Regions from separate parts of the Marinobacter salarius genome, predicted to be linked through region 1. Evidence: predicted binding sites of a transcription regulator. Region 1 holds the regulator's gene; each other region holds the start of a gene.

Region 1 (7,631 bases):
CTGGTTGGTGGCTTCCTGCGTGAGAGGGAACAACAGGCCAATAGGCAGGTTGTCGATGCAGTAAAAGCCCAGGTCTTCCAGAACATGTAACGCGGTACTTTTCCCGGAACCTGATCGGCCGCTGACGATGATCAGTTTCATAGCCCGTTCACCTTGGATGTGGAGTTGTTCAGCTTGTTTCGGCTGTCATCCGGCGATAGAGAGAGCCTGCATCAGTGCACTGACGCAGCTGGTCGCAGAATGCACGTTCGTTGAACTTTTCGGCTAGCTGACTCAAAAGCTCAAGATGCTCGCTGGTGGCTTCCTTGGGGACAATCAAGGTGAAGACGAGATCCACCGGCTGGTTGTCGATAGCATCGAACGCAACGCCTTCTTCCAGGGTCAGCAAAACGCCGACCACGTGATCCAGCCCTTCCAGTCTGCAGTGGGGGATCGCGATGCCCTGTCCGATACCCGTGCTCCCCAGTCGCTCCCGTGCGACCAGGTTGGTGAATATCTGGGTGTCGCTGAGCAAAGAGTCGTGTTGCTGGATCTGCTCGGCAATGGTTTCCATAACCCGCTTTTTGCTGGAGGCAGGCACCCGGCAAAGGGTTAGCTCCGGCGCGAGAATGTTCTCGATAGTCAGGGATGTGTCGGTCATGAATCGACTGCAGTTCCGTAAAAAAAGGCTGCGGCACGTGTTGCATGGTTAGCCAGTGCCGCAGCTCGATTAACTGTCATGCAGGGGTGCGTCCTAGCGGGCGCCGTTCCCATGCATCCGGTCTACGTTCTTTTCCTTGTGCTTCAGGATCTGCCTGTCCAGCTTATCTACCAGTCCATCAATGGCAGCGTACATATCGCTGTTTTCGGCCTTTGCGTGAATCTCACCACCTATCACGTGAAGCGTAGCTTCCGCCATCTGGCGCACTTTTTCCACCTCAAGGGTAACCTGGCAATTGCTGATATGGTCGAAGTGCCGCTCAAGCTTTTCAAATTTGCCTGATACGTAATCTTTCAGTGCGGGAGTCAGTTCTACGTGATGGCCTGAAATATTGAGTTGCATAGGCTTCTCCTGTTTTCAGCTTACCGGCACCCGTTAGGATGCCGGCTGTGTGCCACAGCGTTATGCTGCAGGCGGTATATTTTCAGGAAAGGGCTCTCCCCGTGAGGCGGGGAACAGACGCTTTCTACACCAGTCGCTTTCGCTCGTTGGATGGAGGAATGTGCATTGCCTCGCGATACTTGGCCACGGTTCGTCTAGCCACTTTGATACCCTGGTCTCCTAGCATGGCTGCAATTTTACTATCGCTCAATGGCTTTTTCGGAGTTTCCGTTGCAATCAGCTTTTTGATCATCGCGCGGATTGCCGTGGATGAGCACTCTCCACCCTCGTCGGTACTGACATGGCTTGAGAAAAAATACTTAAGCTCAAATATGCCTCGCGGTGTGTGCATGTATTTCTGGGTGGTGACGCGTGAAATGGTCGACTCATGCATTTCCACCGCCTGGGCAATATCAGAAAGAATCAATGGTTTCATGGCTTCCTCGCCATGATCCAGGAATCCCTGCTGGTGCTCGACAATACGGGTGGCCACCTTGAGCAGGGTTTCGTTACGGCTTTGCAGGCTCTTGATGAACCACTTTGCCTCCTGCAACTGGTCCCGCAGGTACGTGTTGTCGGCACTGCTGTCCGCCCGCTTTATAAGAGAAGCATAGCTTGCATTCACACGAATGCGCGGTGCAATTTCAGGATTCAGTTCCACGCGCCAGCGCTCATTGTGTTTGCGCACGATCACATCGGGAATGACGTAGTCCGGCTCGGCCTGGTCCAGAGTGTCGCCAGGGCGCGGATTCAGTCCGGTAATAAGGGCCAGCACATCCCGTAGCTGTTCTTCCTTCAGGCGGCTGCGACGTAACAGTTGGGCGTAATCACGGTTACCCAGCAGGTTTATGTAGTGGGTAATCACCAGTCGGGCCTGAGCCAGCCAGGGTGTTTCCGGGGGCAGCTGATTCAGCTGGATCAGCAGGCATTCCTGCAGATTACGGGCGAACACGCCGGGTGGATCGAAGTGCTGCAGGCGATGAAGAACGGCTTCCACTTCGTCCAGTTCCAGCGGGTCTTCATCGGATTCGTCCACCATGCCTGAGTGAATTTCCTCAAGCGGAGACGTCAGGTAGCCGTGGTTATCAACCGCATCCATCAGGGCGTGGGCAATGGCCTGATCCCGCTCGCTCATGGGCGTCAGGTTCAACTGCCATTCCAGGTGGTCCTGAAGCGTTTCAGTGGGGGAGTTGCGGGTTTCGAAGTCGTTGTCGTTTTCGTCGTCGTTACGGGCCGCTGAAGCTGGAGCGGACTGGTAAATGTCATCCCAGGCGGTGTCGACGGGAAGGTCATCAGGAATGGTGTCGGGGCTATCCGTTTCTGATGACCAGTCAGGTCCGTTTTCGGATTCGTCCCAGTCCGTTGCGGTGTCGGAGGTGGTGTTGGATTCCTCGGTTGACGCTGTTTCAGAGGACTCGTTGTCATTGTCCGTGGATTCCGGACTCTGGTTGTCGTCGTCTTCCGAGGTTTCCAGCATTGGGTTGGATTCCAATGCCTGCTGGATTTCCTGCTGAAGGTCCAGGGTGGAGAGCTGCAGAAGCCTGATAGCCTGTTGCAGCTGGGGCGTCATGGTCAGGCTTTGGCCCAGCTTTAACTGTAATGAGGCTTTCATAACCATGGTTCAGGATCCGTCACTCGGTCTCTCTCTTCCGTCACTCAGGCTCTCTCTTTACGTCACTCGGGCGCTCTCTGGAGCCGGGGTTGCATAAAAACTCTTTGTATGCTGGCTACTTGCCGCACCAAGCAAGTTCTTTGCCGAGTGTACTACAGGCGAAACTCGTTGCCCAGATACACTTCCTTGACCTGCTGGTTGGCCAGTATATCGTCCGAGTTGCCAGAGGCAATGATATGGCCGCCACTGACAATGTAGGCATTCTCGCAGATATCGAGGGTTTCCCGCACGTTGTGGTCGGTGATCAGTACGCCGATGCCCTTGTCCCGCAGGTGCCGGATGATCTGCTTGATGTCGCTCACTGAGATGGGATCGACCCCAGCGAAGGGCTCGTCCAGCAGGATGAATGCCGGCTCCATCGCCAGTGCGCGGGCAATCTCCACCCGTCGTCGCTCGCCACCTGACAGGGCCATGCCGACGCTATCGCGGATGTGGGTGATGTGAAACTCTTCAAGCAGTTCCTCCAGCTTAGCCTCCCGGTCCGCGCGCTTGAGTTTGCTGCGGGTTTCCAGGATGGCCAGTATGTTGTCGCGCACGGTGAGCTTGCGGAACACCGATGCTTCCTGGGGCAGGTACCCGATTCCCTTTCGGGCACGGCCGTGCATGGGCAGGGGCGTTATGTCCTGATTGTCGATGGTGATTCGACCGTTGTCGGCGGGAACCAGGCCAACAATCATGTAGAAACACGTCGTTTTGCCCGCGCCATTGGGTCCAAGAAGGCCGACTATCTCGCCGCTGCGAATTTCCAGGGAAACGTCGATGACGACCTTCTTCTGCTTGTAGCTTTTTGCCAGGTTACTGGCCCTGAGAACTGCCATCGGTATCCTGTTCGCCGGAGTTGTTGTCTGGATTGTTGTCTGGATTGTTGTCTGGATTGTTGTCGGGATTGCCGCGTGGCTGTATCACCATCTCGACCCGACCGCTGCCATCGCCCTGATCGGCGGAGCCTTCCGCCGTCACAACACGTTCGGCGCTATCATAGTGAATGATATTGCCGCGGAACAGGTTGCCGCCCTGTTCGATAACGGCTTCGCGTTTAAACGTGACCCGATTGTCCGAGGCGGACCAGGTGATCGTCAGGGCGCGGGCGTCGGTTTCGCCCTGGCCTTCCATTGCCGGCTGGCGGTAGCGTGCCGGGGTACCGGTGGCTTCAATGCGGCTGACGCCATTTTCGTCCCGGTGGAGCACAACCTTGTCCGCCACGAGGTTGGCGTCGCCCTGGCTCATTTCAACCGAACCGGTATAGGTTGCAATGCCCTGACCTTCGTCGAGCCGCGCGTTGTCGGCGTTGACCGTGATGGGTTGATCGGACTCCAGATCAAAGGCCGCGGCGAATGGCATGCCAACGGTAAGTGTCAGTGCCAGAACAATCGCTGAGAGTACCGGGCGCGAAGCAACCGATTGGTGTCCCTTGCGGTGAGGGTGGGGCATGAATTTACTTGCCGGGCTCATAGCGTCCTTCCACTTGAGAGTCGAGTTCGAGGATTCGGTCATCAATCCAGGCCTTCATGCCGGTTGCGCGGGTCAGGCTGAACGAATCGGTCAGTTTCACCGGAGCGTCTGTGTAAACAGTACGCTCTGCGTTATCCAGTGTCAGCGTCGACGTGGTTAATGTCAGTGGGCGCCCACCTTGGGCTTGCTGGGACACCCGAACATCCCCGGTCAGGTGGACCAGGTCGTCAGCTTCCATGAACTGGCCTTTGTTGGCCTGGACTTGCCAGGGTGCGTCACCGGGTTCGCCGTAAAGCGTCGCATTCGGCGATTCCATGATGGTCTCGCTGCGGGCCTCGAATTGCTCAATACGCGGGCTTTCGAACTGTGCGGTAAGCTGCCCGGTCTCATCGAAAGAGAGGTAGCGACCATTTACCACGAAACCGTCTGGCTCCGATTCTCCTCTCAGCGCGGCGGCATCCACCGGCTCTGATGACTCGTCACTTTGCCAGAGCAGGAAAAACAGTGCCACTATCGTGAGGGCCAGCCCCAGGGTTCGTACCCAAGGCCGTGCATAGAGGGCTTGGGCGGCCATTCAGTCCTGCTCCAGGTAGGGTTGCAGGCTGGCATTGAGTTGCCCGCAGGCACAGAGCAGCAGTTCACAGGCTTCACGGACTGCGCCGCTGCCCCCCGCGGCCGACGTGCAAAAATCCGCGTGCTGGCGCACCAGCCAGTGGCCATTGGGTACCGTTATGCCTAGCCCGGCATAGCGGATCGCGGGCAGGTCCGGAAGGTCGTCGCCCATGTAGGCAATCTGGTGTGGCGCGATCTCCAGCCGTCCCGCCAGTTCCCGCAGGGCGACTTTCTTGTCCTCACGGCCCTGCATCAGGTGCGGGATGCCGAGGTCGTTCATGCGTTTTTCCGTCAGCGGCGAACGTCGTCCGGTAATGACAGCAACGTTGATGCCGGCAGCCATAACCTGTTTGATGCCCAGGCCGTCGAGAATGTTGAAGCCTTTGATCTCGTCGCCCGAGGCGCTGAACAGCAGAGTGCCGTCGGTCATGATGCCGTCCACATCCAGGGCCAGGAGGCGAATGGCAGCGGCTTTCTCGATCAGGTCCGCTGGCCATTGAGGGCGCAGAGTGTCGGCCATCAGATCACTCCCGCCCGCAATAGGTCGTGCATGTTGATAGCGCCAGTCAGTTTGCCGTCGCGATTGATGACGGGCAGGGCGTTGATCTTCAGCTCTTCCATCATGTTCAGTGCCTCGGCGGCCAACTGGTCATCGTGGATCACACGCCCGTTGCGGGTCATGACCTCGGCAATCGGCGTGTTGTGAATGTCCACGGAGCGATCCAGGGTGCGGCGCAAGTCGCCGTCTGTGAACACGCCGACCAGGTCTCCCCCGGTATTGATGACCGTCGTCATACCCAGGCCCTTGCGGGAAATCTCCAGCAGGGCGCCGCTGAGGGTGGTGCCTTCCTGCACGCGGGGGATCCGGTCCCCGGTGTGCATAATATCGGTGACACGCAGCAGCAACCTGCGGCCCAGGCTGCCGCCGGGGTGTGAAAGCGCAAAGTCCTCTGTGCTGAACCCACGGGCTTCAAGCAGCGCCACGGCCAGGGCATCGCCCATCACCAGAGTGGCCGTGGTGCTTGAGGTGGGGGCCAGTCCAAGGGGGCAGGCTTCCTGGGCAACGCTGATATCCAGGTTGGCAACGGCCTCCCGGGCCAGGATGGAGTTCCCATTGCCCGTCATGCTGATCAGCGGGGCTCCCATGCGCTTGATTAACGGTAAAATAGTCAACACTTCGCTGGTGTTACCGCTGTTGGAAATGCCCAGGACCACGTCCTGACTGGTGATCATTCCCAAGTCACCGTGACTGGCTTCGCCTGGGTGTACGAAGAACGATGGCGTACCAGTGCTGGCGAGGGTGGCGGCGATCTTGTTACCGATATGGCCGGATTTTCCCATGCCGGTCACAACAACACGACCCTGACACGCCATGATAACTTCGCAGGCGCGAACGAAATGGTCATCAATCCGGTCGGTCAGGGCGTGGATGGCCTCACGCTCGATCTCGATGGCTCGCAGGGCGGATTCTCTGAAGGTCTGGCTGGTCTCGGTGTTCATCTGGCTTCCGGGTTCGAAATGTTGATGCTTTTCATCGTGGCAAAAGTATATCACTTCAATGGCTGTGACTGCCCTTCCTGACAAGACGTTCAGCAAAAACTGATCATTGACATCAGTTCATTTTGTGACGGATGGATTGAGGTTCACGGCAGGTTGACATAATGTAGCGCACTCATTAAAGGCTGGGAATGCGGGCTCACCGACACCCGGGCGGTTTTGGAAGCAGGTATGGACACATCCCCCTACATTGAATTGAGAGAAGTGGTTTTCACTCGCGGAAATCGCCGTATCTTTGATGGCGTCAGCCTGGACATTCCCCGCGGCAAGATTACCGCCATCATGGGGCCGAGCGGCACCGGCAAGACCACGTTGTTGCGGCTGATCGGCGGCCAGCTGAAACCGGACTCCGGCAGCATAGTCGTCGCGGGGGAGAAAGTTCCTCAGCTCAAGCGCAAGGCGCTTTACCGTCTGCGGGAAAAGATGGGGATGCTGTTCCAGAGTGGAGCGTTGTTCACGGATCTCAGTGTCTTTGAAAACGTGGCGTTCCCGCTCCGGGTTCATACCACCTTGCCGGAGGATATGATCCGCGACATCGTTCTGATGAAGCTCGAAGCTGTGGGGCTTCGCGGAGCCCGGGATCTGATGCCGGCAGAACTGTCTGGTGGTATGACCAGACGTGTGGCGCTGGCGCGCAGCATCGCGCTGGACCCAGAACTGATCATGTACGACGAGCCTTTTACCGGCCAGGACCCGATTGCCATGGGTGTCCTGGTAAAGCTGATCCGGGATCTCAACAGTTCCATGGGCCTGACCAGTGTGCTGGTGTCCCATGATGTGCCGGAGTCCCTGAGTATCTGCCACTACGCCTGTATCGTCGCGGATGGTCGTATCATAGGCGACGGCACACCTGAGGAGTTGAGGGCGCACCCATCGGAACAGGTTCAGCAGTTCCTGCGTGGTCATCCGGATGGTCCGGTGCCGTTCCACTATCCGGCTGCCGATGCGGCTCAGGACTGGAGTATGGCCGGGAGGGGGGATTGATGGACCGGCTGGCGGCTTTTGGCCGATTGGGGATGAACGTGATTGCATCGCTCGGCCGCTCCGGGCGTTTCCTTGCCGGTGCCCTGGGAGGCGTCCCACGGCCCTCGGTCGGTTTTCCGCTGCTGCTGACGCAGCTGTACTCCGTCGGTGTTCTGTCCCTGGCCATCATAGTGGTGTCCGGCCTGTTTATCGGGATGGTTCTGGGGTTGCAGGGGTACACCATCCTCAGCGACTACGGATCTGAAGCCGCGATCGGTCAGATGATTGCCCTGA
Region 2 (7,631 bases), 2.3 Mb from region 1:
GGGCGGAACCCATAGCTGTGATCCGAGAAGGTCGGTTCCAGCGTCGGGCTCAGCACCTGGTGAAGGGCTTGTTGGATCAGGCGGTCCTGCACCGTTGGGATACCCAGTGTCCGCTCCCCGCCTTGCGGCTTGGGGATACTGACCCGGCGGACCGGTTGAGGATGGTAGTCTCCGGCCAACAGCCGCTCGCGCAGCGTTGGCCAATGCTGTTGCAGGTGGCCCTTCAGGGCCATCACCGGCATCTGATCGACACCGGCGGCACCCTTATTGGATACCACCCGCTGATACGCACGCATCAGGTTCGGGCGCTCAAGCACCTGTTCCATCAGCGTGTTCGGCTCCGCGTTCGTCCACGAGTGAGCCCCCGCGTCTGCCTCGACACGGACTTCAGTCTCTGCCGGATACCGTCCAGCGCCTTCCTGAATGCCCTGCCCCATCCGGGTCGCTTCTGTCTTCATAAGCACACTACGAGAACTCATCGCCTACTAACGGCCAACCATGTTCGGCCCTTCCGTACGCGGTGACGCACCTACTATGGCCTCGGCTGAGTTCTGGCTCCCCATCCCCACCTCTCGCGAAGTGAGTAGCACAGCGGCAGAGAACCAGACTTCCCAGGGTAAGACGCGTGACCTTCACACTTATGCCCGCCGCATTTACGTCCACACCTTCCGTGCAAGTACAGGGCTTTGACGATAGTTGACGCCTTACCCGGTGTGACCGCCTCATATGCGATTTCTGTTCGTCAGGCCAGTGCTTTGCCTGCGGCTTCCTTCAGATTCCATCTCACGATGGACACCCTTGCCGTCCGGCTAGTGGTTCCCCTTGCCGGGTCCACAGGGGACTTGCACCCCCAAGTCATCCGGCCAGCACCACCTGTACCGGAACAGCGCCCGTCAAGGCGCTACGCGCCATGCCTGGCGCACAACAAAAAAGGGGCGGGCCACATTGGCACCGCCCCTTGATATCACTTACTGACGATTACTTCTTATGAGCGCGCTTACGCTCATTCTCAGTCAGAAGCTTCTTGCGCAGCCGGATCGACTTGGGCGTCACTTCCACCAATTCGTCTTCATCGATGAACTCCAGAGCCTGCTCAAGAGTATGCTTGATCGGTGGCACCAGGCCGATAACCTCGTCCTTGCCAGACGCGCGCATGTTGTCCAGCTTTTTCCCCTTGGTGGGGTTAATCACCAGATCGTTGTCGCGGCTGTGAATACCACATAACTGGCCTTCATAGATTTCCTGGCCGGGATCCAGGAACAGCTTGCCTCGGCTCTGCAGTGTTTCCAGCGAGTAAGTCAACGCCGCACCCGTAGCCATTGACACCAGCACACCGTTCTGACGACTGGTCACATCACCGCTCTTGATAGGGCCGTAATGGCTGAAGGTTGAAGTCAAAATACCCGAACCGGAGGTCATGGTCAGGAAGGCGTTACGGAAACCGATCAGCCCGCGCGCCGGAATCGTATACTCAAGACGCATACGGCCCTTTCCGTCCGGCACCATGTTGGTCATTTCACCCTTGCGGAGCCCCATCTGATCCATAAGCGCACCCTGGTGCTGCTCTTCGATGTCGATGATGACGTTTTCGTACGGCTCCTGTTTAACACCATCGATCTCACGGATAACCACTTCCGGACGACCCACGGCGAGCTCAAAGTTCTCGCGACGCATGTTTTCGATCAACACTGAGAGGTGCAGCTCGCCACGGCCGGATACCTTGAACTTATCTGCCGACTCACCTTCTTCAACTCGCAGAGCAACGTTGTGCAGCAGCTCTTTTTCCAAACGCTCTTTGATGTTGCGGCTGGTGACAAACTTACCTTCCTTGCCACAAAACGGTGAGTCGTTGACCTGGAACGTCATGGAAACCGTCGGCTCATCCACCGTCAACGGCGGCAAGGCTTCAACATTGGCCTGGTCACACAAGGTGTCAGAGATGTACAGCTCATCCATGCCGCTGACGCAAATAATGTCGCCCGCCTGCGCTTCGTCGACTTCAACACGCTGCAGCCCGGAATGGCCCATGATCTTGAGAATACGGCCCTGGCGCTTTTTGCCGTTGGCACCAATGGCCGTAACCGGAGAGTTGGTTTTAATCTTGCCGCGCATAATGCGGCCGATGCCAATAACGCCCAGGAAGCTGTTGTAGTCCAACTGAGAAATCTGCATCTGGAACGGACCGTCCCGGTCGACGTTGGGGGCAGGCACGTGATCAACGATGGCCTGGAAAACCGCGTCCATGTTGTCGTCCAGCTTTTCGTGATCCATTCCGGCAATGCCGTTCAGGGCGCTGGCATAGACAATCGGAAAGTCCAGCTGCTCATCGCTGGCTCCAAGGTTGTCGAACAAATCAAACACCTGATCCACCACCCAATCCGGGCGAGCTCCAGGGCGGTCAATTTTGTTCACGACGACAATCGGGTGCAAGCCCGCGTCGAACGCTTTCTGGGTCACGAACCGGGTTTGCGGCATCGGGCCGTCAATGGAGTCAACCACCAGCAACACGCAATCGACCATGCTCATGACACGCTCGACTTCACCGCCGAAATCGGCGTGACCCGGAGTGTCCACGATATTGATGTCGTAGTCGTGCCATTTCAGCGCCGTATTCTTGGCCAGAATGGTAATGCCACGCTCTTTTTCCTGATCATTGGAGTCCATGACACGCTCGTTTTCGAGCTCTTTACGGTCCAGCGTGCCGGACTGACGAAGAAGCTGGTCAACCAGCGTGGTCTTGCCATGGTCGACGTGGGCGATGATGGCGATATTACGAAGTTTATCAATCACAACTATAATCCTGCAGCATGCACCGAATGACCTGAGAGGTCTTCAGTAAGCGCAAAGCCCCTTACATGCCGTCTCAAATCCGTAAAATGAATTTCATTTGTCGGGCCGGGAAGCCCGAATACCCCCTGAAGAAACTCAGCGTCTGTGCTGAATACCTGAGGCAAAAATGAAGTGGCGCGCAGTATATAGCAAACTCACTTGCGTTTATATGAAGAAAAACGCCTATCGAAGCAACAACCCATCTGCATCATTTTGGTGCATTATTTCAGCTATCGCACCGTTTTAACGCACCACGAAAGAGCGATAGGGCCACCCAATCAGCACATATCGCTCCAAAACAGCCCGAACGCCTTGGTATTGCGCACTTGTGGCGCATGCATCAAAAACTGGCAAGGCTATTGCTAAACCTTAAGCAGCCGAATTTGCAGGTAACTCGCAACAGCTTTTGTTAAGCTGCCCTACCTGAAAGAAAGATCGGGAGTCAGCACTGCTGAACGATCCGGCAACAATGTACACAGAAATCGCCCGCACGGCGGGATAACAGACGGAGCATGCACAATGTCCAAGACGATTGATCTGATCAAGGAACACGAAGTCAAATGGATCGACCTGAGATTCACTGACAGCCGTGGCAAAGAACAACACGTAACGCTGCCGGCCACCGAGGTGGACGAGGACTTTTTCAGCGACGGCAAGATGTTCGACGGCTCTTCAATCTCCGGCTGGAAAGGCATCAATGAATCCGACATGATTCTGATGCCGGACGACAGCACCTCCGTGCTGGACCCGTTCACCGAAGAAACCACACTGAACATTACCTGTGACATCGTAGAGCCTTCCACCATGCAGGGCTATGAGCGTGACCCACGCTCCGTTGCCCGCCGTGCGGAAGAGTACCTCAAGTCCACGGGCATCGCTGACGGTGCCCTGTTTGGTCCGGAACCTGAGTTCTTTGTTTTCGATTCTGTTAAATGGAATGTGGATATGCAGGGCGCTTCCTACCACATCCACTCTGAAGAAGCCGCCTGGGTATCCGGCGAAGACTTCGATCGCAACAACATCGGTCACCGCCCGGGTGTTAAAGGTGGTTACTTCCCGGTTCCGCCAGTGGATAGCCTGCACGACCTGCGTGGCGCCATGTGTGCCGCTATGGAATCCATGGGCCTGGAAATTGAGGTTCATCACCACGAAGTCGGCACCGCTGGCCAGTGTGAAATCGGCGTTGGCGCCAACACCCTGACCCGCAAGGCTGACGAAGTGCAGATTCTCAAGTACTGCGTACACAACGTGGCCCACGCCTACGGTAAAACCGCCACCTTCATGCCCAAGCCTGTGGTTGGTGATAACGGCTCCGGCATGCACGTACACATGTCCCTGAGCAAAGACGGCAAGAACCTGTTCGCAGGTGACAGCTATGCCGGCCTGAGCGAAGCAGCGCTTTACTATATCGGTGGTGTCGTCAAGCACGCCAAGGCCATCAACGCCTTTACCAACCCTGCAACCAATAGCTACAAGCGTCTGGTTCCGGGCTACGAAGCACCGGTTATGCTGGCCTACTCCGCCCGTAACCGTTCGGCCTCCATCCGTATTCCATACGTGAACAGCCCGAAAGCACGTCGTATCGAAGTGCGTTTCCCTGACCCGGCGGCCAACCCGTACCTGGCGTTCGCTGCATTGATGATGGCCGGCCTGGATGGTATCCAGAACAAGATCCACCCGGGCGATGCCATGGACAAGGATCTGTACGACCTGCCGAAGGAAGAAGCGCTGAACATTCCGAAGGTTGCTGAAACCCTGTCCGAAGCTCTGGATTGCCTGGCTGAAGATCATGAATTCCTGACCCGCGGCGGCGTGTTCACCGAGGACATGATTGCCGGCTACATCGATCTGAAGCGCGGTGAAGTTGAGAAACTGAACATGACCACGCATCCGGTCGAGTTCCAGCTCTACTACTCCTGCTGATCCGTTCGTAAGGATCAGCAACCCAGAGAAGCCCCGCCTTGCGCGGGGCTTTTTTGTGTACGGCCGCACATTTCGACCAGCCTTAACGGAATGTAACCAAGCTGCCGGGTAATGGCGTTGAAATACTCATGACTGGCGCTGATAATCGGGTAAAACAATCAGACAGGTTGTCTCTATGAACGCACGGCTTGCACTACTCTCTGGCATTGTCGCTCTTGCGGCGCTTCCGGTTTCCGCCGAGGTCTATCGTCAGGTGGATGCTCAGGGCAACGTTACCTATACCGACGAGCCCTCGGAAGGCACCCCTGCTGAGGAGATCAAGGTAAAACCGGTCACCACGGTCACTCTGCCAAAACTCGAAGCGGTTCGGGAGCCAGAGCGGTTGCGGGAAAAAGTGCAACAGGAAGGCTCCGTCTACGACAGCGTCCGCTTCCTCGCGCCGGGTGATGACCAGGCCTTCCACAGTGGCAGCGGCGACGTGGAATTCCGCGTGACCAGTTCACCTGGCCTTCGGGGCAGCCACAAGTACGAAGTAACTCTCGACGGCCAACCGGTTGGCCAGAGCGCTTCCGGGACAGTGATGGTGCGCAATGTGTTTCGCGGCACCCACGATGCAGGCGTCAATATCGTCGACAGCAACGGTGTTACCGTCAAGAGCGGCGAAACCATTACCTTCACCATCCACCGGCCCAGCGTCAACAACTGATGCACCCTTCCGGGGCCCCGACCGTTTCGGGCCGGGGCGCCATACAAACGCAGACCTGTAGCGGTTAGCGAACCACCACGCCATTCCTGCTTGCCCCATTTTAGTGCGGTCGCACCATAAAAAAGCCATACTCTGACCATTCCCAGGGCGGATATCCGCGGGCAGGCTTTACGCAATGATATTTCTGCACTACACCACGCCGTGTTCACAGGCCTGTAACCCGCATGCCCGCTAAATGCGCACTGTCATCGCCACGAACAGCCAATGTGGTTCGTTTTTTGCAAAACTGCCTTAGCAACCCGCAAGGCCCATCAAAAGGGACAAACGAATGGCAATACCGGCCGGATACAAAAGCATACTGGACAGCCTGACCACAGCCGTACTGGTGCTGAGTGACGGGTTAAGAGTCCAGTACCTGAATCCGGCGGCCGAAAGTCTGTTTGAAACCAGCGTAACCAGAAGTAAGGGAGCCCCGATCAACGACATCCTGATCGACTCTGAAGATGCCCTGCAAACACTGTATGCAGCAGCCGAGAATGGCCAGTCGTACACCAGACGCGAAGCGGAATTCATACTGACAAGCGGGTTGCGGCTGACGGTTGATTATTCGGTGTCCCCCATAAGCCTTGAGCCAACGGAACTGTTGATCGAAATCCAGCCCAGGGACCGCTTGCTAAGGATCAGCCGGGAAGAAGACATTATCTCCCAGCAGGAAACCACCCGGATACTGGTCCGGGGCATGGCCCATGAAATCAAAAACCCTCTTGGAGGTATTCGCGGGGCGGCCCAGTTGCTGGACCGCGAACTGCACAACGAAGACCAGAAAGAATACACCCAGGTGATCATTGCAGAAGCGGACCGCCTGCGAACCCTGGTGGACCGCATGCTCGGCCCGAACAAAGCCCCAAAAATGGCGTCCACCAATATTCATGAGGTTCTGGAGCGCGTCAAAACCCTTTTGGAAGCTGAGAGCCGCGGCCGCCTGAACTTCCGGAGAGATTACGATCCCAGCCTGCCCGAGTTCCAGGGCGACAAGGAACAGCTGATTCAGGCTTTCCTTAACATCGCCCGCAACGCCATGGAAGCCGCGTTCGAGAACCAGGCGGAGATGACCGGCGACGAACAGCCGACGATCACCTTCCGCACACGCGCATTGCGACAGTTCACCATCGGCCACAAACGCCATCGCCTGGTGTGCCGTGTGGATGTGATTGATAACGGCCCGGGCATACCACCGGATCTGTTGCAAAATGTTTTCTACCCGATGATCAGTGGGCGAGCCAGCGGCACGGGCCTCGGCCTCTCCATCACCCAAAGCATCATCGGGCAACATCACGGGCTTGTTGAATGCGAGAGCGAGCCCGGAAAAACCGACTTCATCATCTTCCTGCCCCTGGAGGAAAACCAATGAGCCAACCGGCAAACGTCTGGATAATTGACGACGATCGCAGTATACGTTGGGTGCTGGAGCGCGCCCTGAACCAGGCCGGTATGCAGCCCCGGGTGTTTGAAAGTGGCGAAAGCATCATGATGAGGCTGGAGCACGAACAGCCCGATGCCATCATCAGCGACATCCGTATGCCCGGCGTCGACGGCATCACCTTGCTCTCACAGATTGTTGACTCACACCCGGATCTGCCGGTGATCATCATGACCGCCCATTCCGACCTGGAAAGCGCGGTGACCAGCTACCAGACGGGCGCCTTCGAGTATCTTCCGAAACCGTTTGATGTGGATGACGCCGTTGCTTTGGTGAAGCGGGCCGTGGCTCACAGCCACGAACGCCGTGCCACCTCAGAGCCGCAGGCCGAAAGCACACAGAGAAATGCCGAAATCATCGGTGAAGCACCTGCGATGCAGGAAGTGTTCAGGGCCATCGGCCGACTGTCCCACTCCAACATTACCGTACTGATCAACGGTGAAAGCGGTACCGGTAAGGAACTGGTCGCCCAGGCCCTGCACAACCACAGCCCTCGGGCGAGCCACCCCTTCATCGCACTCAATATGGCTGCGATTCCCAAGGACCTGATTGAGTCCGAACTGTTTGGCCATGAAAAAGGCGCATTCACAGGCGCAGCGGCGGCAAGGCAGGGCCGCTTTGAGCAATCCAATGGCGGCACCCTGTTTCTGGACGAAATCGGCGACATGCCCGCCGACACCCAGACCCGACTGC
Region 3 (7,631 bases), 550 kb from region 1:
CTGCCTGCTCCGGCGTCAGATGGATCTGACGGGACTGGCTTTCCTCTCCGGCATGCTCGGCTTTTTCATTTCCGTGCTGGTCGCCCCCGGCTTCTCCGGCAGCGTATGCCTGCTGCAAGCTCAGAGCGCCGACAACGATTAAAACTATCTTCAGATTGCGAATCATTCATTCACCCTCAATATTTAGAGAACGGTACTAAGAGAACGGTCAATTTTGAGTTTCATACCCTCAGGAACCGGCTGACATCGACAGAGCACCTCCTGTGCTTATCTCCAGCGCCCGGACGGCATCGATATAATCATTCTGCGCCTGAACGTATTCCTGCCTTACCGACAGGAGATTGTCCTGTGCCGCCAGAACATCCGAGGCACCGACCTTGCCCGCCCGAAGTGCTTTCTGCATCAACTGTAATGTTTCCTCTGAACGCTCCAGGATCGACTCGTTCATCTGGCGCAGCCGAACGGCGGTGGATTCGTACCGGGCCACAGCTGACACAACCTGACGCTCTGTAGCCAGGCGCAAGGCCTCTGCCTCAAGCTCGGAGGTTTTCAGCCGCGCAGCAGCTTGTCTCTGCTCACCGGAATAATCATGAAAAACGGTCAAAGGCATCGACACCCCTGCACCGAAAAGGTTGGAGCCTTCCTCACGATCATAAAATCCGAAGACTTTCAGATTTGGAATCGTCAGGCTTTTCGCAACTTCAAGGCCAGATTCATCCGCTGCAATTCTGGCGGCCGCCGCTTTCAGGTCCGCTCTCTGACTCTGTGCCATCTCGACAAGCTGGCTGGTCGGAGGCAGGTCTTCGAGCGTCACATCAAGCTCGCCGGTCACCCCAACGGCATCGGAGGGGGACACCCCGAGCACTTCGGTAAGGTCAATTTTTGATTGCTCGAGCTTTTGTTCCGCCGAGGCTTTTTGATTCCGGGCCCTGGCAAGCCCAATGACTGCGGTATTGAGATCAATCCGGGTTTGTTTACCCTGTTTTACGGACATTTCAACCAGGTCTTTGGTGCGTTGCATAAGTTCAACGGCACGGGTTGCGGTTTCCAACTCTTTCTGAGCCAGCAGTATCCGGAAATAGGCGGCCCGCACCCGCGCCTTGGTGGCTACCTTCAGGTATTCAAGCTCCTGTTGCCGGGACGTGAGATTACTCCGGGCACGCGACTGCCCAAGGTCGCCGCGATTACCCATCCAGATCTCCTGAGTAACCCTCACCCCATATTCCAGGGACTCGTCGGCCTGATCCGGGGCCTGACGGGCCCCCAACTCAAACTCTGGATTGCTCGGCGCCCAGCGGCTGGCATGATCAAGCTGTCCCTGCTGTATCGAGACCGCGGCCCGCCTCAAAGCCAATACCGGGCTATTCTCGAAAGCCATCACCATGGCCTGGTTCAGGGAAACAGCCTGGCTGGCTTTGGCCTGCTGATATTCTTTCAGCGACACACTCTCTTTTGCCTGGGCCGACACCATAGGAGAGACGGCCAAGGCTCCCGGAACTATCATCGCGCACAACAACAATCGTTTGTTCATTCAGTATCATCCTGGCTGTTTGACTGAGGTCAGTGAGTCAGCATTTTTGCGTGGGATTCCGGAACGACCTTACAGACAAACCTTTAATACAGTTTGAAATTCAGACACCAGATAATATGTGAGTTTTGGCAGCAGGAGGCAGAGGTAAGGGCGAGGATGTCGAGTCACCCGGCGTTAAGGCATGCGTACGATGGTGGGTTCCTGCAATATAAACAAAAACCGGCCCAAATGGCGGGCCGGTTTTTATTTAAGATGTGAATTGCGTGTGATCGCTGGTCCGATCAGAAACTCCTGCTCCAACCCAGCCAGAACTTCGGGTCATCGGAGTTGACAGAGCCAAGCGCGTCGGTTGACTCAATGTCCGCGTACTCCACGTTAACGCTGAAGGAACCGAAGTTTCCCGCATCCTTGGTAACGTTGGCGGCGACGTGTGAATAACTTGCCTCGCCAACAGAAGCCTTGCCGTCATCAGCGAAGTCGTAATAGCCAAGCGTCACACCGGCACTGTAGCTGTCCTCCAGAGGCACCCCAACAGAGGCGTAGTAATAGGCATCCCCCTGAACGAACAACCCATCACCACTGGTGTCGCTGTTGATCGTGTAGGCCAGGCCGATGGCGGCAATGCCATAACTGATCTCGCCGTACAGCTCGCCGAAGTCGATGGCGTCCGGCGCGTCGGGATAGGCATAATAAATGTACCCTACGTCATAACCCAGTTCTTCCACGGAGCCCGAGAATCCGGCGTAAAGATCAAGCTCGTAGCTGGTGCCGTCGCCAAAATCGACATTGGAACCCCAACCACCGGCGTAGAAGCCCGACGCATGCTCATAATCCAACCCTCCCTGAACGGCCGCAGCCCCGTCTGTCTGGGTGACGCCCCGGAACAGGTAGTTGCTGCTGGCGCTTACATTTGAGCTGACGTCAGCGCTAACAATGGCGGGCGCAGCCTGAAATGCTGCAAGCAAAGTGATACTGATAAAACCTGACTTGGCAGAGAACTGCTTTTTCATAATGGATACCTTCGGTTGGGTTTCATTGCTCCAAATTTGGTTAGGCAAAATCTCTGCCATATATTATTTATTCATATTTATCATGACTATAGAGAAAAATCGGCACATTCTGAGCTTGCCCCCCGGAAAACGACCGCAACACGAAACGCCCCAAAACCTGTCACCAGCCCGAATCAGCGCCCTGTTTTAATGCATCTTTTGTAACCATTCTGCAATCTTCGCCAAATAGACTTTCACTGGCTCTTCAACACACAAGCAAACTGAAAAGGTAAGAGAGATCATGAGCAAGAAATATTTGGGCTTGGCTTTGGCGATTTCTGCCGCTTCTGCTGCACAGGCCGGAAATGTTACGACCAGCGGCAAAGACCTTGTGATCGATACCGAGAGCGGTATCAAGGTGAAAACGTCGGATAAGTCAGCGTCTTTTCAGCTCGGCGGGCGCCTTCAATGGGATTACGACGCCACGCAGTCTGACGACAACGGTGTTGACACAACTGATTTCGATGTGCGCCGGGCAAGGCTCTACGCCAAGGGCCACTTTGGCGACTGGGCGTACAAGACCCAGTTCAACGTGGCTGAAAGTGATGGCGCCGACGGCGGTACTGCTGAAGACCTGTACATTCGTTACCTGGGATTTGGCTCAGCTGCAACCGTGACTATTGGTAAGCAGAAAGAGCCATTCGGCCTGGAACAATTAACGAGTTCAAAAGACATCTCGGCCCTTGAGCGATCCGCCATGACCGAGCGTTATACCCCCGGTCGCAGCGGCGGCATCCAGCTCAGTGGCAAAGGCAGCAACTGGACCTACGGTATCGGCTATTTCGAAGCAGACGGCAATGGCAGCGACGACTTCAATAACACGGCAGTAACCGCACGGGGCACGTTTGCACCGATTCAAACGAATAATCTGGTTGCTCATCTTGGTGCGGGTTATACCACGCGTGATGCCGACACTCAGGCCGATGAGGTCGACACGTTTAATCTGGAGCTCGCCGGCGCTTCCGGGCCCTTCCATGCCCAGGCCGAATATTTCGATTCCGAGGAAGGCCAGGTGGATGTTGATGGTTATTACGTACAGCTTGGCTGGATCATCACCGGCGAAAGCCGTCCTTACAAAGCCGGAGCATTCAAGCGGGTAAAACCGGCATCGCCCAAAGGGGCCTGGGAAGTTGTTGCCCGCTTTGAAGATGGTGACGGAAAATACAGTGACGTGGGGCTGACCACGACCGACGGCGAGCAAACAACACTGGGCGTTAACTATTACGCCAACAAGAATGTTCGACTGGGTATGAGCTACATGGATGGCGAAGAAGCCAATGGCGCGAGCGGAGATGAAGTTCGCGCAAGGTTGCAATACGCATTTTGACCGCACGGGATCCCCGATCAAATTTATATCTGGCTGAAAACCGATGCAGAAAACATCACCATTAAAAAATAATCGGAAAATTCAGCTCTGGTTAAGGTTGGCTTGATACGCTTTACCCGAGTCGAGTCAAGTCGATCATTAATGACGTGCTCTGATTTTCAGGGCAGGCACTGGCCTGCCCTGTTTTTTTAATGCCTGCCCCGCACCCCTGCCAGCCGGCTTTCGGGCGCCGACTGCCAGCATCTGTAAATTTGTTTTAGTGCAACACTGCCAGACACATTTTGCCGTGCCGTAAACTTGCCGATTTCAGGCTTTTCTGCTAAATAGAACACAGCCTTATTGTTTTTGGGCTGCAATAACTACAATCTCGTTCTAGAGACGTTGGAGGATTGATGAAAACAATACAAAAGCGAATCAGTCAGGGATTTTTGGGGGCGCTGATAGCCGCAAACGGCATACCTGCTGCCTTAGCGGTGGAGGTCCCGACAGCTTCAGGAGTCAAGCTGGATATACTTACCCAAGGCAAGTTTCAACCAACCTATTTTTCTAATTTCGATCTGGACAGCAGCGTCGACGATGGCGCTACCGGCACTTCTGCTGGCGCTGTTCAGGTTGGAGATGAGCACGTCAGGGCTGAGGTCAGGCTTGGAGTGGTGGCGACTGGCGATAACTGGACGGGTAAACTGCTTCTCGAGAATGACTTTGCCCTTGATGCCAATTCGGTCGATCGCGCATACCGAGGCGAGAGATTTGGCTTGGAGCAGGCCTTCTTCACTTACACCTTCGATCCGGCCTTTACACTTCAGGGTGGCTGGACTTTCAAGAATCTGGACATGGCCTCAGGCGGCCTTCTATATGGCGACGACCACCCCTTGTTCGGCGCCACCGGCAAGACCTCGTTCGGTAGCTACGATGTTTTCTGGATGCCGATTACAGATGGGCTGATTTCCAACCTCCAGGCTCCTGGAGCAAACCCTGCTAACGGTGAACTGGACTGGGACGTGTTTGCTTCAAAGTTTGATTTTGATCTGGGAAAAGGTAGTCGTATCTCCCCGATCCTGACATACAGCGACAACCAGCAGCAAGGTGCAAAGGCAACCTATTACGGTGTCGAATACATCGGAAATATTGGCGCCATAAAGGTACGGGCCGAGGTGCTGGGCGTGACCGGTAGTTTCGACAATGGCGATGACATCAGTGCCTATGCCGGTTACGCGGGCCTTGAGTACCCGGTTAGTGAATCCTTCAACCCCTTTGTAGCACTACGCGTAGCAAGTGGGGATGACGATCCTACCGATAATGATGTAGAGGGCTGGCTGGGCATCACCGACATCGGTAGATTCTCGCCCCTGATCGGTATTGATGGCCAGTTCTTGGGATGGCAGCCGAACTCTAACCAAGCGATAGCATCGGGCCTCTTCGGCCTCGCCCTTGACCAGGCTGGTCCTGGTGGCGCTGGGTATGGTGGTATTTCCAATGCCGGTACTGGTAACAATCCGGGCCAAATCATGCTCTCCGTTGGCAGTTCGGGTAATTTAGCGTCGATCTCGCCTAAGCTGTCTTATCAGGCGCAGATTTTCCCGATGTGGTTCCAGCAAACGGGGGGGCTTGAGACGCTTAGCACTGCCAGTGGATCTGTGGATAGTTATGCCGGTACCGAACTTGATGTGGCTGTAAAATACCAGGCCAACCAGTACTTTGCTCCAAGACTGGTGCTCTCCAGTTTCCTGCCCGGCAAGGGCGTTGAGGATGCCACCGGCGCAGACGATGCGGCCTATGTTGCAATGCTCGAGCTGAACTGGAATTACTGAGCCCGGTTGATAAATGACGACTGGAAGCAATCAAGTTGAGGCGCCGGTAACCGGGGCCTCAACTTTTTTAAGGGGGCATAGATTTTATGAAGCTGTTTTTCGTGATCTTCCTGATTTTTTTTGCCGCATCCAATGCTCAGGCCCAAGGCTACGATGTACCATTGGATTCGCTGTCGGAGTGGACAGGAAAGAAGAGCATCAGGGTGGTATCGAATATTGAGGGCCTGAACACCGATAAAGAGTTTCTCGCACTGCTGGGGCGCCTCACCGTCAAGGGATTCGATGTAAAGTTTGGCAGTTCCGGACCCATCGATGAAGGCCTGACTCTTGAGGTTCTCCAGGTCAGAGATAAGACTGCACTCTCTATAAAGTCCACCGATTCTCAAAAATACTTTCTTTCCGTCCTGATTGACAAAGCCAATCAGGACGGGGGTGAAATACGAGCCGAAGCCTACACTCCGAGCACTCTCCCACTGCCGGAAGATTTCAGCCCTAAAATGGTTGAGGCGCTGCCTCGGCCCAGCCAGAAAGACAGTCAACTGGTTTTCCTGTCAGATTCGGCATTGGTACTGGGACTCTTCGATGGCGGCAGGGTTAAAAGAATTGATGAACTGACATCAGGCATCAAAAATTCGAAAGCCATTTTCTTGTCAGTTGGCCAGTCAGACTCAGATCCGAACCCGGAGGTTGCCGTAGTATGGGGTCAGGACCGGGATATTTCAGGCAAGGGACAATACACAAAGATCTTCTCTCAGCTTTTTGAAATCTCGGGGCAAACGCTGCAGGAAGAATCCGAAAAAGCCGAGAATGTGGCGTTACGGTTTATCAATAATCAGCTGCACACCCAACGATACGAGTTGCTGCAAGGTGACATTGGAAAAATAGCAGTTACTTCCGGGAAACAGACCAATGCTCGAAATGACTCCGTTGTCCCGGCCGATGCTGGAAACATGATTTTTTCCTACTTCCCTATCGACAACGCTACCTCAATCATAGTAAATGAAGCCAATCTTGAATTGCGGAACTCAAGCTGGAAGTCTTCGCCACAACTCGGGCTCGGCAAGGTATCCTCGCCAAGACTAACGAAACGCCTGAAGGACAGGAAAATCATTACATCACCCGATTACGCCTTTTCCGTTAACGAAGAACATCTGTCCATTCCCAGGAAAGCGGTTGTGAACAATGGATCGGTTGTAACCTATCTCAGAAAAAGAAGGCCGGGGCTTTCTGGCTTAACATCCGCTTCAGGACCAGATTCGTTAATCAAAGCAAGCTGGGACAGTGATACGCCCGAATCCGGGTTTTCGATTTCACCCATGCATGAAATAAGCTCTTTTATTATTGATTTTTCATATGTGAAAAATAGGGGAGCGTTTCGATTACTCGTATTAACTAATGAAGAAAGTGATAACCAGGGCGCAAGAAAAATATACATATATTGACAGGCTCAGAGCCCGGCGATGCCATCCATTGCCTACCCTGAAGACACCCTCAACACACGGCTCGCACTGACACAGATGGGGCCAAAAAACGCGCGCTTTCCTATCTTCACCGGGCTTTGCTGGGGCACAAATGCCCGGAGAGCCGCCGCACCTGCATGGTTTCCGCACACGGCGACTGGTAACCAAAAGTCTAACAGACAAAATGTTGCAATTCGACGGACAGTAACCTAATGTCTTTTTTGTAAGAAAAACAACTATGTTGTGGCTCGAAAAAAATAAATGACTTGACAAAAAGACTAAAAGGGAATGTGCACATGCGCAATAAGCTGAGAACACTCGCCGCTCCGCTGGCAATGGCTGTAGCAACAACGCCGGCTTTGGCCGCAGAGCCGGTCGGACGTGCGTCACCGACTGTAGAAGACCTGAAGGTTGAAATAAATCAACTGACAGCAGAAATGGAGAAACTTAAGA
Region 4 (7,631 bases), 1.1 Mb from region 1:
GCATCGCCTTGACCGCCTGGTGGGCACTTCGACCGGGGCGGAACCCATAGCTGTGATCCGAGAAGGTCGGTTCCAGCGTCGGGCTCAGCACCTGGTGAAGGGCTTGTTGGATCAGGCGGTCCTGCACCGTTGGGATACCCAGTGTCCGCTCCCCGCCTTGCGGCTTGGGGATACTGACCCGGCGGACCGGTTGAGGATGGTAGTCTCCGGCCAACAGCCGCTCGCGCAGCGTTGGCCAATGCTGTTGCAGGTGGCCCTTCAGGGCCATCACCGGCATCTGATCGACACCGGCGGCACCCTTATTGGATACCACCCGCTGATACGCACGCATCAGGTTCGGGCGCTCAAGCACCTGTTCCATCAGCGTGTTCGGCTCCGCGTTCGTCCACGAGTGAGCCCCCGCGTCTGCCTCGACACGGACTTCAGTCTCTGCCGGATACCGTCCAGCGCCTTCCTGAATGCCCTGCCCCATCCGGGTCGCTTCTGTCTTCATAAGCACACTACGAGAACTCATCGCCTACTAACGGCCAACCATGTTCGGCCCTTCCGTACGCGGTGACGCACCTACTATGGCCTCGGCTGAGTTCTGGCTCCCCATCCCCACCTCTCGCGAAGTGAGTAGCACAGCGGCAGAGAACCAGACTTCCCAGGGTAAGACGCGTGACCTTCACACTTATGCCCGCCGCATTTACGTCCACACCTTCCGTGCAAGTACAGGGCTTTGACGATAGTTGACGCCTTACCCGGTGTGACCGCCTCATATGCGATTTCTGTTCGTCAGGCCAGTGCTTTGCCTGCGGCTTCCTTCAGATTCCATCTCACGATGGACACCCTTGCCGTCCGGCTAGTGGTTCCCCTTGCCGGGTCCACAGGGGACTTGCACCCCCAAGTCATCCGGCCAGCACCACCTGTACCGGAACAGCGCCCGTCAAGGCGCTACGCGCCATGCCTGGCGCACAACGATAAAAGGCGCTGTACACATGGCAAGCGCCTGGGCAGCGACCAGTATCCATACATTGATCGGCATTGGGTGGGCCTATTTTTTGCGGTAGATGATCCCTGGGTGGCACTGCACCATTTCGTAGAGATGAGGCAACCCGTTCAGCGATTCCGATGCTCCCAGTATCAGGTAACCACCGGGATTGAGAGTGGCGTGGATACGGGTCAGGATGTCCTTTTTAAGCTCTGCCGAGAAATAGATCAGTACGTTCCGGCACATAACGATATCAAACTTTCCGAGCATGTAGCGTTCGAGCAGGTTGAGTTCCCGGAACTCAACCATGCTCTTGATCTGCGGTCGGATTTGCCAGCTACCGTTCATCGCGGGAGTGAAGAACTGCTTCTGACGCTCGGGCGACAGTCCCCGGCCAATGGCAATCATCTCGTACTCGCCGCGCCGTGCAACCTCAAGAACGCTTTTGGAGATGTCGGTGGCGGTGATCTTCACATCCCGCAGCCTACCCGGCCGCTGACGACGAAATTCTTCAATAATCATCGCTACCGAATAGGGCTCCTGCCCTGTCGAGCAGGCTGCCGACCAGATACGGAGTGACTGCGCTGATTTTCTGTCGCCGAACTCCGGCAGCAGCTTTTCCTGCAGGATGCGGAACGGGTGATTGTCCCTGAACCAAAGTGTCTCATTCGTCGTCATCGCATCGATCACGACTTCCTTCAAACTGCTGCGACCGGTTCGCTTCACGCGATCCAGCAGATCACCCAGGGTACTCAACTTGTTCTCTTCCATGATCCGCCGTAACCGGCTTTTCACCAGGTACTGCTTGTTGTCCCCGAGCAAAATTCCACACGCATCCTGCAGGAATGTCTTAAAGGCCTCGTATTCCTGGGGGGTTATCTCAGCTTTCATTGGATCTCAGTATCGAGTGGGTCGGAAGTGACACCGGCGTCACTGCTCGCGATCGACAATTTCCATAACCCTTTCAGCCAACTCATCGGGGCTGAATTTTGCCATGAAATCGTCAGCGCCTACCTTCTGCACCATTGCCTTGTTGAACACGCCACTCAAGGACGTGTGCAGCATGATGAATACGTCCTTGATTGCAGGCTCATTTTTGCACTTGGTGACCAAAGTGTACCCGTCCATTTCCGGCATTTCGACATCGGATATGATCAGACACAGGTGGTCGACGGCCCGGGAACCATCTGCCGTAACTTGTTTTAGATAATCCAGGGCCTGCTTGCCGTCATTTTTTGTCACCACCTCCATACCGATGGCCGTGAGGCACCGCTCTATCTGACGTCGGGCCACTGCGGAATCATCCACAACGAGCACTGGTAGATGGCCGGGCACCCGCTCTGAACTGCGGTTGCGGACGTCTTCGGTGACATCCTCCTCAAACGGAGAGACTTCAGAGAGTATCTTTTCAACATCGATAATCTCTATCAGCTTGTCTTCAAAATGGGTTACCGCCGTCAAGTAAACGTCTTTACCCGCACCCTTGGGTGGCGGCAGGATGTCTTCCCAGTTCATATTCACGATGCGGTCGACACCGGCCACCAGGAAACCCTGGGTTTTGCGGTTGTACTCGGTAATGATCACGAAGCTGGTAGCTATTTCTTCCTTGGGAATACCGGGAAGCCGGATCGACATGCCAAGGTCAATGATGGGAATGGTTTCGCCACGAATATGGGCCACGCCCCGAACCATGGGGCGACTATTCGGCAGCGATGACAGCTTCGGGCACTGGAGCACTTCCTTGACCTTGAAGACGTTAATGCCGTACGTCTGCCGGCCGCGTAGGCGAAATAACAGAAGCTCCAGGCGATTCTGCCCCACCAGCTGGGTACGCTGATTTACACTGTCCAATACCCCTGCCATCGTTTCATCTCCCGCTTGTTCCAACACTCTGACGGCACGCATCTTGCTGCGTTTTCAATCAAAGCCACTCGGCACCTGGAAACTGCCGGATAATTGACTCTCTGGGTAGGCTTAACGGCCGAATCCGGAAATCATTAGGACATTCCCGAACACGGGACTCTGCCCGGTTAATGACAGCATAGGACAAACTGCCTCGTATGCGCATCACCAATTTCATCATCGCACTGCTAATCACTGCAATGGCCGGCCCTGCACTTGCTTCCATGACGACGGCCGAACAAATTCACAGTGGCGCGGAACAGTTTCTGGCGGCATTTTCGGACGCCCAAGCAAACGAAGGCTTTACGGTTTCCTATGATACTGGCCAACTCGACGCCCGCCTGTCGCTCGCTACCTGTGAGACTCCACTTGGCGTGTCCTTCAGCGGCGACCCCTGGAAGACCACCCAGCCTTCACTGCTGGTATCCTGCAAGGGCGACCGTCCCTGGCGCATGTTTCTGCCTGTATCGATCACCATAACCGGTGAAGCTATGGTCGCCGCCCGCCCGCTGGGCCGGGGCGAAAGGCTTACAAAAGCTGCCATACAGTCAGATTCGGTGGTCGTGAATTCAGTTCGACGGGGGGCTATTACCAACATCGAACAACTTGTTGGCATGGAAATGCGCCGAGGCATTAACGCTGGAACGGTTTTTACGCCAGACTTGGTGCTGGCTCCCGCAGCGATCGAACGGGGGGACCATGTTATTATCAGCGCCCGTAGCGGGAATTTTTCGGTAAACTCACGGGGTAAGGCCTTGGCCAGCGGCGGCATTGGTGACCAGGTTTTGGTTGAAAACCTCTCGTCCTCCCGCACCGTGCGTGCCCGTGTGACCGCACCCGGCCACGTTGAAATTCCCATGTAGCCCCGTTCCCGGCACGGATTCACCGGGAACGGCAAACCATTGCCGGCTTTTTTTGGAAAGATGACAAGAGTGTCATTCAATTCTTGCAAAAATTGCTAAAGAAACGTCAAGCCATGCCGATAGACAGGTATGAAATTTGTGGAGCCGCCCAACGCGGCCGATCAGCTAAGCAGGTAACGTTATGTCAGTTGACTTTAATGGAATAGGCCCAGGCCAGGTCAACACCCAGAAAACCACGGCCGATAAATCTTCAGGTGCCCAGAGCACTCAGCCCTCTACGACTGAGCAGGCCAAGTCCCAGGCGCAAAGTGCCCGCGGTGAAAATGTCAATTTGAGTAGCCAGGCAAAAAACCTGAAACAGCTCGAACAGAAACTCGGTAATTATCCGGAAATGGACGATGCCCGTATTGAGCAGATTCGCTCTGCCCTGGAAAGCGGCTCCTACAAAGTTGACGCAGAGAAATTGGCCCAGAAAATGCTTGAAATGGATGAAAGCATATTCGGGTGAATAAATCATGGCCGCAATCGATGAATTGAAAGACCTCCTGTCCCAAGACATCCGTCAACTCGAATCCCTGGCGGACGTCCTGCAGCAGGAAAAAGCCTGCCTGTCCACGTCTGATATCCGTAAACTCGAAACCCTGATTGGTGAGAAAAACACTCTGTTGGGTCAGATTCGCGAGCGGGCCAAACTCAAAATCCGCCTGCTGGTGTCGATGGGTTTTCGACCTGAAAACGGAGCCCCCTCACGGTTTATTCTCAGCGCCGGCCTGTCAGATGTTTACGACTTGTGGCAGGACGCCGATGAACGCCTTAAGACCTGTCACCAGCTGAATAGCAATAATGGGCGGGTTGTCAGTCACCTTCAGAAGCGCCTTTCACGTCTGACTGATATATTCCGCGGCGTTTCCGGGCACCAGACCCTCTACGGTGCTCAGGGCGAGCAAAAGGCCGTATCACACCGTACCGTTCTGGCGAGCGCCTGACGGGCCTCTGGGCTCCGCAGACATCGGAGCCCAACGCATCCGATCAGCGAGTATAGATCGTCATCTGTGAATCCGGATGAAAGCGGATATTGTCGAGGGCAATGTTTCCCAAAGAAGGTCCCTGGCTACCGCTAACCCGGATATTGTCCATGCGGATTTGCTCGATCCTTTCCGGGAAAGCCAGGGTGATCCCGCCGTCGTCACGAACCGCGTACCGGGGAATGTCATCCCGATAATGCACCCCGGATATCGTCAGATCAGAATCCAGGAAGTTCAACACCGGCACGAAAATATTCGCCGTCAATTTCAGGCCTTCAATGACATCCGGTTCAACCTCCCCTGCGCCGTCATGACGTGGGGCCATCGCGGACACATTGGCAATACGATCCAGCAACGATTGATCACCCTGCCCGGCCACACCGGCCAACTCGTCGTCATTGAGCGGAGACAGGCCGGGATGATCGTACAATTGTCCTGCGTCGGCGACGTCTCGTGAATCATTCGAAGTGCTGCCAGCGGCAAAACTGACCAGTGGCTGAAATGGCAATACTGCCATGGTGACCAACGCCGCCGCGTTACGGTAACGGGATTGGTGCCTGAGGACACGATGTAGCTCACGTTCTGTAATCCAGCCGGACTGTATCAACACCTCACCGAGCCGCTGACCGGTCTCATGCTGTAGGTGCAAACCCTCTTCCAACTGAATATCGGAAAGGTATCCCCGGTTTATCAGCAACCGACCGAGGCGGGATTTTTCTTCGAAGCCCTGACGGATTTTCAAGGTATGCCTCCAATAGCTTTACAGTGATTGCCGTACAACCTGGCCCGGTCAGAGAGCATCGATGACACTGATGCGACAGAAGGTTAGCTGATAGTCATGAACTCCGCAGGGAATATGCCCGACTTGACAAGTATTATCTGCTAACATCCTGCAACAGACTGGATTCATGGGAACAGTATCGCAGCAAATATTCCCGAAGCTACCTACTATTCTATTCCCTGAACTAACTACGTGAGCCATTATAGAATGACAAATTCCGTAAAACCGTTTCGATATGTGATGAAAATCGCGCTATCTGTAACCTTCATGCTGGGTATTGCCAATTGCCTGGCGGCTGATGGACAACAGAACGAGCTGCCCCGGGTGATTATTGAAACCAGTGAGGGTGCCATTGAGGTGACCTTGCGCCCGGACATCGCTCCCGAAACCGTTGAGAATTTCATCACCTACGCTAAAAATGGATTCTACGAGGGAACGCTGTTCCACCGGGTCATTCCGGGCTTCATGATCCAGGGCGGCGGTTTCGACCAGGATCTCAAACAGAAGCAGACTCGTAGCCCCATCCGGAACGAAGCCAAGCCAACCGCCAAGAACCTTCGCGGTACAGTCGCCATGGCCCGCACAAGCTCACCGGATTCCGCCACCTCCCAGTTTTTCGTCAACCTGACAGACAACGGCTTCCTGAACGCAGGTGTCCGCGGCCCGGGTTATGCAGTATTTGGCAAGGTGACAGGCGGAATGGGTGTTGTGGATGCCATCGCCAGTAAGAAAACGGTCAGATCCCGAGGTATGGCAGATGTGCCGCAGGAACCCGTCATTATCCGTAGCGTTTCGGTCCGGCAAACCGATACCGCTGCAGAATAGACCGGTAAGCGTAATGAGCGGATACAAAGACCGTGACTGATCCCAGGCTTCCATCTGTTGAAAACGCCGACATTGATTGGAGTAGCGGCGCACCCCACTGCCGACGCTTTGGTGACGTTTACTTCTGCAGCGAGAATGGCCTTGAAGAAACACGGCATGTATTTATCAGCCAGAACAGGCTTCACGAACGTTTCTCCTCATTACCAACGGCTTCTTCTTTCGTCATCGCTGAAACAGGGTTTGGCACCGGTCTGAATTTCCTTGCAGCCTGGCAAGCCTGGGATCAGTCATCCACAGCGGGCAATGGTTGCCTGCATTTCGTCTCCGTCGAAAGCCACCCTCTGACTCCGGACGACCTTGCACATGCGCTCACCATGTGGCCGGAGCTCAAGGTCTACGCTGACCAACTGCTGGAACAATATCCCGCCCCCGTCTCGGGTACCCATCGCCTGGTGTTGGCCGGTGGTCGTGTCAGGCTGACACTCTTTTTCGGCGATGTGGTTGATGCCTGGCGCGAGCTGGATTTTCAGGCCGATGCCTGGTTTCTGGACGGTTTTGCGCCCGCCAAAAATCCGGACATGTGGACGCGTGAAGTCATTGACGCCATACCGGGTCACAGCAAACCCGGTGCTACCCTCGCCACCTTTACATCGGCCGGCGAGGTGCGGCGACGGCTTATTGCAGCCGGCTTCACCATGCGGAAAGCGCCCGGATTCGGGCAAAAATGGGACATGTTGATCGGCACTCTGGGTGACGCCACCTACCCCGAAGCCCTCCCGGCCGCGAACGACATTGAATCCATTGCCATCATTGGCGCCGGGGTTGCTGGCAGTCTGCTCGCCCGGAATCTGGCGGAGCGTGGATTGCATGTTACTGTAATTGACCGCGCTCAAGAGGCTGGAACAGCAGCCTCTGGCAATATTCAGGGTGCGCTGTATGTCAAACTGGGCATCGAGTTCAATGATCAGGCAAAGCTTGGTCTCTCATCATTGCTGTTCAGTCAACGCTATTATCAACAGTTCGGCGGCGAGTACTGGCACCCTTCCGGACTAGTTCAACTGGCACACAGTGACAGCGAGCAAGACCGCCAGAACCGTTTCATAGCCCGCAACGACTACCCTGGCACTGTATTGCAGCAGATCGGCCCGGAACAGGCGTCTGAACTTGCAGGCATTCCCCTGACTAGGGGCGGTCTCTGGTTTCCGCGCAGTGGATGGCTTGAACCCGTCGGCCTTTGTCGGGCGTTAATGGCGCATGAGCGA

What was found. The regulator sigma-54, encoded in region 1, starts transcription at its own class of promoters, with help from an activator protein. The targets are predictions, from matches to a motif close to ANTGGCATNNANNTTGCTNT.
Region 2: glnA (glutamate--ammonia ligase) is a predicted target of sigma-54. The motif match lies at 3,176-3,195, and genes of this name have one in related genera.
Region 3: R1T46_RS07670 (TorF family putative porin) is a predicted target of sigma-54. The motif match lies at 2,583-2,602, and genes of this name have one in related genera.
Region 4: flgA (flagellar basal body P-ring formation chaperone FlgA) is a predicted target of sigma-54. The motif match lies at 2,867-2,886, and genes of this name have one in related genera.

Annotation. Positions count from the first base shown of each region.
Region 1 is NZ_CP136693.1:2,218,259-2,225,889, forward strand. It holds gene rapZ (RNase adapter RapZ) at 1-141, opposite strand, end outside; gene ptsN (PTS IIA-like nitrogen regulatory protein PtsN) at 170-640, opposite strand; gene hpf (ribosome hibernation promoting factor) at 734-1,042, opposite strand; gene R1T46_RS10265 (RNA polymerase factor sigma-54) at 1,167-2,693, opposite strand; gene lptB (LPS export ABC transporter ATP-binding protein) at 2,846-3,571, opposite strand; gene lptA (lipopolysaccharide transport periplasmic protein LptA) at 3,549-4,094, opposite strand; gene lptC (LPS export ABC transporter periplasmic protein LptC) at 4,189-4,779, opposite strand; gene R1T46_RS10285 (KdsC family phosphatase) at 4,780-5,337, opposite strand; gene R1T46_RS10290 (KpsF/GutQ family sugar-phosphate isomerase) at 5,337-6,317, opposite strand; gene R1T46_RS10295 (ATP-binding cassette domain-containing protein) at 6,546-7,358, shown strand; gene mlaE (lipid asymmetry maintenance ABC transporter permease subunit MlaE) at 7,358-7,631, shown strand, end outside.
Region 2 is NZ_CP136693.1:4,572,655-4,580,285, forward strand. It holds gene ltrA (group II intron reverse transcriptase/maturase) at 1-458, opposite strand, end outside; gene typA (translational GTPase TypA) at 979-2,790, opposite strand; gene glnA (glutamate--ammonia ligase) at 3,349-4,752, shown strand; gene R1T46_RS21245 (DUF4124 domain-containing protein) at 4,928-5,458, shown strand; gene glnL (nitrogen regulation protein NR(II)) at 5,787-6,869, shown strand; gene ntrC (nitrogen regulation protein NR(I)) at 6,866-7,631, shown strand, end outside.
Region 3 is NZ_CP136693.1:1,669,240-1,676,870, reverse strand. It holds gene R1T46_RS07680 (efflux RND transporter periplasmic adaptor subunit) at 1-166, opposite strand, end outside; gene R1T46_RS07675 (TolC family protein) at 230-1,531, opposite strand; gene R1T46_RS07670 (TorF family putative porin) at 1,813-2,541, opposite strand; gene R1T46_RS07665 (OprO/OprP family phosphate-selective porin) at 2,822-3,907, shown strand; gene R1T46_RS07660 (hypothetical protein) at 4,300-5,718, shown strand; gene R1T46_RS07655 (hypothetical protein) at 5,805-7,160, shown strand; gene R1T46_RS07650 (hypothetical protein) at 7,475-7,631, shown strand, end outside.
Region 4 is NZ_CP136693.1:3,312,501-3,320,131, forward strand. It holds gene ltrA (group II intron reverse transcriptase/maturase) at 1-493, opposite strand, end outside; gene R1T46_RS15320 (CheR family methyltransferase) at 1,037-1,864, opposite strand; gene R1T46_RS15325 (chemotaxis protein CheV) at 1,904-2,836, opposite strand; gene flgA (flagellar basal body P-ring formation chaperone FlgA) at 3,034-3,738, shown strand; gene flgM (flagellar biosynthesis anti-sigma factor FlgM) at 3,920-4,246, shown strand; gene R1T46_RS15340 (flagellar protein FlgN) at 4,254-4,724, shown strand; gene R1T46_RS15345 (pilus assembly protein PilB) at 4,768-5,505, opposite strand; gene R1T46_RS15350 (peptidylprolyl isomerase) at 5,752-6,369, shown strand; gene mnmC (bifunctional tRNA (5-methylaminomethyl-2-thiouridine)(34)-methyltransferase MnmD/FAD-dependent 5-carboxymethylaminomethyl-2-thiouridine(34) oxidoreductase MnmC) at 6,402-7,631, shown strand, end outside.